Magnetospirillum sp. XM-1: one gene and its partners. The protein of the gene in region 2 binds, or shares a complex with, the protein of the main gene of each other region. Links are inferred from orthologs where the notes say so. Each region holds a gene or a part of one and is shown on either strand. Other genes may lie near its edges.

Region 1 (2,871 bases), 540 kb from region 2 along the record:
GCGGTGTCGGGCTGGACAAGGCCATTCCCATCTTCGCCGAGATCAAGGCCAGGTTCGGGCTGCCGGTGCTGACCGACGTCCACACCGAGGAGCAATGCACCATCGCCGCCAAGGTGGCCGACGTGCTGCAGATTCCGGCCTTCCTGTGCCGCCAGACCGACCTGCTGGTGGCCGCCGGGCGTACCGGCGCGGTGATCAACGTCAAGAAGGGCCAGTTCCTGGCGCCCTGGGACATGGCCAACGTGGCCGCCAAGATCGAAAGCACTGGCAATTCGCGCATCGCGCTCACCGAGCGCGGCGCCAGCTTCGGCTACAACACTCTGGTCACCGACATGCGCGGCCTGCCCATCATGGCGCGTACCGGCTGGCCGGTGATCATGGACGCCACCCACGCGGTGCAGGCGCCGGGCGGCCAGGGCAATTCGTCGGGCGGCGACCGCCGCTTCGCGCCCGTCCTGGCGCGGGCCGCCGTCGCCATCGGCATCGCCGGCGTCTTCGTCGAATGCCATCCAGATCCCGATCATGCGCCGTCCGACGGCCCCAACATGATCGCCATGAAGGACATGCCGGCGCTGATCGAGGTTCTGATGAAGCTCGACGCCACCGCCAAGTCGTTTCCCGTTTCCATTGACTGATCCCAGTCGTTCCAGGGGAGAGTACCGATGACCGCCATTATCGATATCCATGGCCGCGAGATTCTCGACTCGCGCGGCAATCCCACCATCGAAGTCGACGTGGTGCTGGAAACCGGCGTGATCGGCCGCGCGGCCGTTCCGTCGGGGGCTTCCACCGGCGTCCACGAGGCGTGCGAGCTGCGTGATGGCGACAAGAAGCGCTATCTCGGCAAGGGCGTGCAGAAGGCCTGCGAATCGGTCAACGGCGAGATCTATGACGCCCTGTCCGGCATGGACGTCGAGGACCAGATCCTGCTCGACAAGACCATGATCGACCTGGACGGCACCCCCAACAAGTCCCGCCTGGGCGCCAACGCCATCCTGGGCGTGTCGCTGGCCGCCGCCAAGGCCGCCGCCGAGGAATCCGGCCTGCCGCTGTACCGCTATGTGGGCGGCGCCTTCGCCTCCACCCTGCCGGTGCCGATGATGAACATCATCAATGGCGGCGCGCATGCCGACAATCCCATCGACATCCAGGAATTCATGATCATGCCGGTGGGCGCCGGCTCGTGCTCCGAGGCCATCCGCATGGGCGCCGAGGTGTTCCACGCGCTGAAGAAGACCCTGAAGGACGCCGGCCACAACACCAATGTGGGCGACGAGGGCGGCTTCGCGCCGAACCTGAAGAGCGCCGAGATGGCGCTGGACTTCATCATGAAGTCCATCGAGACCGCCGGCTTCAAGCCGGGCGACGACATCATGCTGGCGCTGGACTGCGCCTCCTCCGAGTTCTTCAAGGAGGGCAAGTATGTCATGGAAGGCGCCAAGAAGACCTTCGATCAGAAGGGCCTGGTCAAGTTCTACGCCAAGCTGGTGGCCAACTACCCGATCATCTCCATCGAGGACGGCTGCGCCGAGGACGACCTGGTGGGTTGGGAATTGCTGACCGACGCGCTGGGCGCCAAGTGCCAGTTGGTGGGCGACGACCTGTTCGTCACCAACCCCGAGCGCCTGTCCATGGGCATCGACAAGGGCCTGGCCAATTCCATCCTGGTCAAGGTCAACCAGATCGGCACCCTGTCCGAGACCCTGGAAGCCGTCGACATGGCCCACAAGGCCGGCTACACCGCCGTCATGAGCCACCGTTCGGGCGAGACCGAGGATTCGACCATCGCCGACCTGGCCGTCGCCACCAATTGCGGCCAGATCAAGACCGGCTCGCTGTCGCGCTCGGACCGTATCGCCAAGTACAACCAGCTGATCCGCATCGAGGAACTGCTGGGCTCGGCGGCGCGCTACGCCGGCGCCACCATCATGAAGCGCTAACGATTGTTTGAGTTTGGTGGGATCGCTTTTCCGTTTCGTCACCCTCGGGCTTGACCCGAGGGTCCATGGATAGCCGGGGCAAGCCCGGCTATGACGGGGAGAGGGGGGCATTTCCGCCTAAACCGGGCAGTTTATTTACGACGAATGGGGAAGGGGGCCTGCGGGCCCCCTTTTTCATGGGCGCCGCCGGTTGGAATGCCTGTTTCACGCCCCGGCGCAAGGGGCAAATTTCGCTGCAATGCGGCCTTGTTTGCTTGACAGGCCATGGGGGGTGGATTACACCACGCCTACCCACGCGGGTGGCTGCGGAGGGGGTGTAGCTCAGTTGGTTAGAGCGCCGGCCTGTCACGCCGGAGGTCGCGGGTTCGAGCCCCGTCACTCCCGCCATCCCGCCTGATACCGATCGCCGAGCGAGGGGCTGGTGCGGTCGCGGGCGGGATTGTCTGCGGTCTATTGGTATGTTGCAGGAGGGGGTACCCGTTCGGCGCGCTCGCCAAAGTCGCTCAATCCGTCCGATTCCAATAGGTCGATCTCTTCGCTTTGCAGCTATGAAATCCGGCCGGTGACGGACGTGCGACCACACGAAGCGCCGGGGCTTCCTCCGATCGGACACCTCTTGGTAGGGCAGGGACGATGGAAGCTTGGCTGCTCGAATATCTGCCGATCCTGATTTTCCTCGGTATCGCGATCGTCATTTCGGCGATCTGCGTCGGGGCGTCGTGGATCGTGGCGCGCCAGAAACCCGACACCGAAAAGGCCACGGCCTATGAATGCGGCTTCGACGCCTTCGGCGACGCCCGTTCCAAGTTCGAGGTCCGGTTCTACCTCGTCGCCATCCTGTTCATCATCTTCGACCTGGAAGTGGCCTTCCTGTTCCCGTGGGCGGTCGCCCTGGGCAAGATCGGCATGTTCGGCTTCTGGTCCATGATGG
Region 2 (3,320 bases):
GGAGCAGGGCTATTTTGACTGCCCATGAGCTCGCACGATCCAATAGTCCTTTATGGGACGGTGGCGTCACGGCGGTTCGCAGCGACTGCGAACCCGGGGATGCGCCATGGTTCGGATTGCGACGCCAGCCTAGAATTCGAAGCCGGGCGGATTCGCCCGCGATCAGGTTTCCCCCGAATGAGGCCCGTGTCCACTATCGGACGCGCGGGCATTTTCCGAGGCGCCGCTGGTTCCAGCGGCAAACTGATAGATCGCCCGTGCCTGCGCGCCGGCTTCGCTGGATCAGACACCTGCTCGCATGCGCATAGCGCGTCGCGGGCGGCGCCACGGAGAGATCGCCTTAATGGTCAAGCGTATGTTGATCGACGCCACCCACCCGGAAGAGACCCGGGTCGTGGTGGTCAATGGAACCCGCCTGGAAGAACTGGATGTTGAGACATCCACCAAGCGGCAGCTGAAGGGTAACATCTATCTGGCCAAGGTGGTGAGGGTCGAACCCTCGCTTCAGGCTGCCTTCGTCGAGTACGGGGGCAACCGCCACGGCTTCCTGGCCTTCAGCGAAATCCACCCCGACTACTTCCAGATCCCGGTGGCCGACCGCCAGGCCCTGCTGGCCGCCCAGCGGGCCGAGGTGATGCGCGAAGCCACCAACGACCGCGACGAGGCCGAGCCCATCGGCGAAGGCCATCTGGCCGCCGAGGCGGTGGCCGAGCAGACCGACGGCACCACCGTCGAGGACGCCCCCACCCCCGAAAACGGCGAGAACGGCGAGGCCGCCGAACGCGCGCCGCGCAAGCGCCAGGTGGAAACCGTGGGCGGCGACGACGACGCCGAGAACGAGCGCCGCCGGGCGCGCCTGCTGCGCAACTACAAGATCCAGGAAGTAATCAAGCGCCGCCAGATCATGCTGGTGCAGGTGGTCAAGGAAGAGCGCGGCAACAAGGGCGCGGCTCTCACCACCTACCTGTCGCTGGCCGGCCGCTATTGCGTGCTGATGCCCAACACGGCGCGGGGCGGCGGGGTGTCGCGCAAGATCGTGTCGGCCACCGATCGCCGCCGCCTCAAGTCCATCGCCAACGAGATGGACATCCCGGACGGCATGGCGGTGATCATCCGCACCGCCGGGTCCGAGCGCTCCAAGACCGAGATCAAGCGCGACTACGAATACCTGCTGCGCATGTGGGACAGCGTGCGCGAGCTGACCTTGAAGTCCAGCGCGCCCGCCCTGGTCTATGAAGAGGCCAGCCTGATCAAGCGCTCGATCCGCGACCTCTATTCCCGCGACATCGACGAAGTGCTGGTGGACGGCGACGAGGGCTATCGCCTCGCCAAGGACTACATGCGCATGCTGACTCCGTCGCATGCCAAGAAGGTCCAGCCCTACAAGGACCCGGTGATGCCCATGTTCCACCGCTATCAGGTGGAAGCCCAGCTGGACGCCATGCATTCGCCGGTGGTCCAGCTGAAGTCGGGCGGCTACATCGTCATCAGCCAGACCGAGGCGCTGGTCGCCATCGACGTCAACTCGGGCCGCGCCACCAAGGAGCGCCACATCGAGGAGACGGCGCTGAAGACCAACATGGAGGCCGCCGACGAGGTGGCCCGCCAGCTGCGCCTGCGCGACCTGGCCGGCCTGATCGTCATCGACTTCATCGACATGGAGGAGAACCGCAACAACCATGCGGTCGAGCGTCGCCTCAAGGAAGCCCTGAAGAACGATCGCGCCCGCATCCAGGTGGGCAAGATCAGCGCCTTCGGCCTCCTCGAGCTGTCGCGCCAGCGCCTGCGCCCCTCGTTGCAGGAAACCACCTTCAGCCCCTGCCCCCATTGCGGCGGCACCGGCCTGGTGCGTTCGGTGGAATCGGCGGCCGTGCATATCCTGCGCGCCATCGAGGAGGAGGGCATCCGCCGCCGCTCCTCCGAGGTCACCGTGCATGTGCAGCCGGCCATCGCGCTCTACATCCTCAACCAGAAGCGTTCGGCGCTGGCCGCCATCGAGGAGCGCTACGAGTTCGAGGTCTTCCTGGAGGGCGACGACAGCCTGATCCCGCCCGCCTTCCGCATGGACAAGGTCAAGGCCGAGTTCCGCCCCGACGAACCGGCCCGCGCCGCCATCTCCATGGATGACGCCGCCCACCGCCCGCCGGCCGAGGCCGAGCCGGAGGAGGCCGAGGACGAGGACGACGAGGAAGAGGAAGCCCAGCCCGAGCGTTCGGGCCGGAACCGGGACGAGCGCTCGCGCGACGAGCGTAACGAGGACGGCGAGGACGGCGAGGGCCGCAAGCGCCGCCGCCGCCGCCGCCGCCGCCGCAAGCCCGGCGACGACCGTCCGGACCAGGCCGACGGCGAAGGCGCGCCCGACGCCGACGACCAGCCCCAGAACGAAGGTGAAGCGGCCGAAGCCGGCGAAGACGACGGCGAAGGCGAGGGCGAGGGCGAGGGCGAAGGCCACCGCACCGAGGGCGGTGACGACGATCAGCCGCGCAAGCGCCGCCGTGGCCGCCGCGGTGGCCGCCGCCGCCGCCGCCGTGACGGCGAGGGCGAGGGCGAGGGCGCCGAGGGCGAAGCCGGAGCCGAAGAGGCCGCCGAGGCCGGAGCCGAGGCCGTGACCGCCGAGCCGGCCGCCGACCAGACCGTCGACGTCCCGGCGCAAGCGCCCGCCGAGGCCGCTCCGGCCGCCGAGGACGCCGCGCCGGCCGAGAAGCCCAAGCGCAAGCGCGCCCCGGCCAAGAAGAAGGCCGAGGCCCCCGCCGAGGAGGCCAAGCCCGAAGCCGCCGCCGAGGACGCCGCTCCGGCCGAGAAGCCCAAGCGCAAGCGCGCCCCGGCCAAGAAGAAGGCCGAGGTCGCCGTGGAGGCCGCCGCCGAACCGGTGCCCCCGCCGGTCGAGGAGCCCGCCGCCCCCCAGCCGGAACCCGCTCCGGCCGTGGCCGAGACGCCCGTCGCCGAGACCGTCGTCGCCGAGACCGTCGTCGCCGAAACCGTGGTGACGACGGAACCGGCGGCCGAGCCCGAGCCCCCGGCCCCGGCCAAGCCGCCGCGCAAGGGCTGGTGGAACCGGCTGATGTCGTGATTTGACGTGTGCGGCCCCCGCTTCCGAGCGGGGGCCGGCCGTCACAGCAGAGGGAGCCGCCGCTCATGAGGGCACTTCGTCCCATCATGGCCGCCCTGGTCCTGCTTCTCTCCTCCCAGGCCGCCGCGGCCACGCCCGCCTTCCTGGCGTCGCAGCCTGAACAGGTTCTGGCCTTCGACGTCACCCGCAACGGCGGGACCATCGGCTACCACACCTATGCCTTCCGCCCGCGCAAGGGCGGTTTCGAGGT
Region 3 (3,020 bases), 3.8 Mb from region 2 along the record:
AGGACCTCGGTGCGGATCATGCCGTGGCTGCGGTCGCGTTCTTCCGCCACCGCGTCTGGCGTCGCGGGCATGGAGAAGGCGGGCCAGCCGCAGCCGGAGTTGAACTTGGCTTCCGAGGCGAACAGTTCCTGGCCGCAGCAGACGCAATGATAGCGTCCGGGCTTGAACAGGTGGTCGTATTCGCCGGAGAAGGGGCGTTCCGTCGCCTTCTGGCGGGTCACGGCGTATTGGCCGGGGGTCAATTGCGCCTGCCACTCGGCGTCGGTCTTCACCACCTTGTCGGTCATGGGCTGTCTCCAAGGGTTCGTCATGCCCGGCCTCGTGCCGGGCATCCACGTCCGGCCGCGCCAAGAGCGCCTGGAATTCGGCACGGCATGGATCGCCGGGTCAAGCCCGGCGATGACGAAAAGATGGGAACCTGACGCCCAAGAAAAAAGCGCGGTCCCTTTCGGAACCGCGCCCTTTCTCGTCGGAAGTCACGCCGAGGATCAATCCTCGTGGTGACGCTCCTTCTTGCGCTCGGCGCGCTCGGCTTCCAGCTGGGCGGAGATGTCCTCGCCGGTGGTCTGATCCACCTGCTTCATGGACAGCTTCACCTTGCCGCGGTCGTCGAAGCCCAGGACCTTGACCTTGACCACGTCGCCCTGCTTGACCACGTCGGCGGTCTTGGCGACGCGCTCGCGGGCCAGTTCCGAGATGTGGACCAGGCCGTCGCGCGACCCCAGGAAGTTCACGAAGGCGCCGAAATCGACCACCTTCACGACCTTGCCGTTGTAGATCACGCCCAGCTCCGGCTCGGCGACGATGCCGCGGATCCAGTCGATGGCGCGCTGGCCGGCATCGGCGTCGACCGAGGCCACCTTGATGGTGCCGTCGTCGTCGATGTCGATCTTGGCGCCGGTCTGCTCGCAGATCTCGCGGATGACCTTGCCGCCGGTGCCGATGACTTCGCGGATCTTCTCCTTGGGAATGGAGATGGTGGTGATGCGCGGAGCATTGCCCGACACCGAATCACGGGCGTGATCCAGGCCCTTGTTCATCTCGCCCAGGATGTGGATGCGGCCGTCCTTGGCCTGACCCAGCGCGATCTTCATGATCTCCTCGGTGATCGAGGTGATCTTGATGTCCATCTGCAGCGCGGTGACGCCATCGACGGTGCCCGCCACCTTGAAGTCCATGTCGCCCAGGTGATCCTCGTCACCCAGGATGTCGGACAGCACGGCGAAGTCGTTGCCTTCCTTGATCAGGCCCATGGCGATACCGGCCACCGGCTTGGGCAGGGGCACGCCGGCATCCATCATGGCCAGGGACGAACCGCAGACGGTCGCCATGGACGAGGAGCCGTTGGACTCGGTGATCTCCGAGACCACGCGCATGGTGTAGGGGAAGCTCTCCTTCACCGGCAGGCAGGGACGCATGGCGCGCCAGGCCAGCTTGCCGTGGCCGATCTCGCGACGGCCCGGCGAACCCATGCGGCCGGCTTCACCCACCGAGTAGGGGGGGAAGTTGTAGTGCAGCATGAAGTGCTCGCGGTACTCGCCCGCCAGCTGGTCGATGATCTGCTCGTCCTGGCCGGTGCCCAGCGTGGCGACCACCAGGGCCTGGGTCTCGCCACGGGTGAACAGGGCGGAACCGTGGGCGCGGGGCAGAACGCCGACATCAACCTCGATCTTGCGAACGGTCTTGGTGTCGCGGCCGTCGATGCGCACGCCGGTCTTCAGGATGTTGCCGCGCACCACGTCGGCTTCCAGGTGCTTCAGGATGCCACCGGCGACGGCCAGTTCGGCCGGCTCGGACAAGAGGGCCAGGGCCTTCTTCTTGACCTCGCCCACGGCAGCGTAGCGGTCCTGCTTCTTGATGATCTTGTAGGCCTCGGCCATCTCGGCGGGGACGCCGGCATCGGCGAACTTGGCCGTGACCACCGCCACCTCGGCGGGGGGGGCGGGCAGGTCCCACGGGTCCTTGGCGCATTCCTCGGCCAGATCGATGATCGCCTGGATCACCGCCTGGAACTCCTTGTGGCCGTACATCACGGCGCCCAGCATGACCTCTTCCGACAGCTGCTTGGCCTCGGATTCGACCATCAGCACGCCTTCGGTGGTGCCGGCGACCACCAGGTCGAGATCACTCTTGGGCAGATCGCCGACCAGCGGGTTCAGCACGTACTTGCCGTCCACATAGCCGACGCGGGCGGCGCCGACCGGACCCATGAAGGGCAGGCCCGAGATGGTCAGAGCGGCGGAGGTGCCGACCATGGCGACGATGTCGGGATCGTTCTCGAGGTCATGGGACAGCACGGTGCAGACCACCTGCACCTCGTTGCGGAAGCCGTCGGCGAACAGCGGGCGGATGGGGCGGTCGATCAGGCGGGAGACCAGGGTCTCCTTCTCGCTCGGACGGCCCTCGCGCTTGAAGAAGCCGCCGGGGATCTTGCCCGCGGCGAAAGCCTTCTCCTGGTAGTTCACCGTCAGGGGGAAGAAGTCGATGCCGGGCTTCTGGCTCTTGGCGCCCACCACGGTGCACAGCACGGTGGTTTCGCCGTAGGTGGCCATCACGGCGCCGTCGGCCTGGCGGGCGACCTTGCCGGTCTCCAGAACCAGCTTGCGGCCGCCCCAGGTGAGTTCCTTGCGGTGGACATTGAACATGGACATGTAAGTCACTTCCTTATGTTTAGGACCGCCGCCGGATTGCGGTCGGTCCCGGCGTCAATTTTTCGCGGCGGCCGCTTTCCTGCGGCACAAACGCGGACACCCGCGCGGAGCCATCCCCGCGCGGGTGCGATCCAGGCGACGCCCGGCCTTCGTAAGTCGGCTGTGTGGATTACTTGCGCAGACCGAGGCGGCCAATGAGGCTCTCGTAGCGCTTGTTGTCCTTGGCCTTCAGGTAGTCGAGCATGCGGCGGCGCTGGCCGACCATGATCAGCAGGCCGCGACGCGAATGGAAATCCTTCTTGTGCGACTTCAGGTGCTCGGTCAGGTTGCGGATGCGCTCCGACAGAATGGCGACCTGGACCTCGGCGG

What was found. The genes of interacting proteins can lie anywhere in the genome.
Region 1: the proteins of XM1_RS19155 (region 2) and eno are in contact, whole or in part, in a solved structure (PDB 2FYM), measured with the Escherichia coli proteins. The link is inferred for Magnetospirillum sp. XM-1 from one-to-one orthologs.
Region 3: the proteins of XM1_RS19155 (region 2) and pnp are in contact, whole or in part, in a cryo-EM structure (PDB 9QH0), measured with the Escherichia coli proteins. The link is inferred for Magnetospirillum sp. XM-1 from one-to-one orthologs.

Annotation. Positions count from the first base shown.
Region 1 is NZ_LN997848.1:3,592,490-3,595,360, reverse strand. What follows is about bases 1-2,801. They hold eno (phosphopyruvate hydratase), read left to right. Parts: upstream 1-662; coding sequence 663-1,940; downstream 1,941-2,801. Other genes in these bases: XM1_RS16630 (NADH-quinone oxidoreductase subunit A), read left to right, coding at 2,574-2,801; kdsA (3-deoxy-8-phosphooctulonate synthase), read left to right, coding at 1-635. Outside these bases: more of XM1_RS16630, read left to right, coding at 2,802-2,871. UniProt on the Escherichia coli protein: Catalyzes the reversible conversion of 2-phosphoglycerate (2-PG) into phosphoenolpyruvate (PEP). It is essential for the degradation of carbohydrates via glycolysis.
Region 2 is NZ_LN997848.1:4,132,383-4,135,702, forward strand. The notes cover bases 21-3,270. They hold XM1_RS19155 (ribonuclease E/G), read left to right. Parts: upstream 21-343; coding sequence 344-3,070; downstream 3,071-3,270. Other genes in these bases: XM1_RS19160 (DUF6134 family protein), read left to right, coding at 3,136-3,270. In the rest of the region: more of XM1_RS19160, read left to right, coding at 3,271-3,320. UniProt on the Escherichia coli protein: Endoribonuclease that plays a central role in RNA processing and decay. Required for the maturation of 5S and 16S rRNAs and the majority of tRNAs. Also involved in the degradation of most mRNAs.
Region 3 is NZ_LN997848.1:332,348-335,367, reverse strand. What follows is about bases 71-3,020. They hold pnp (polyribonucleotide nucleotidyltransferase), read right to left. Parts: upstream 2,652-3,020; coding sequence 489-2,651; downstream 71-488. Other genes in these bases: rpsO (30S ribosomal protein S15), read right to left, coding at 2,821-3,020; msrB (peptide-methionine (R)-S-oxide reductase MsrB), read right to left, coding at 71-287. In the rest of the region: more of msrB, read right to left, coding at 1-70. UniProt on the Escherichia coli protein: Involved in mRNA degradation. Catalyzes the phosphorolysis of single-stranded polyribonucleotides processively in the 3'- to 5'-direction. Also involved, along with RNase II, in tRNA processing.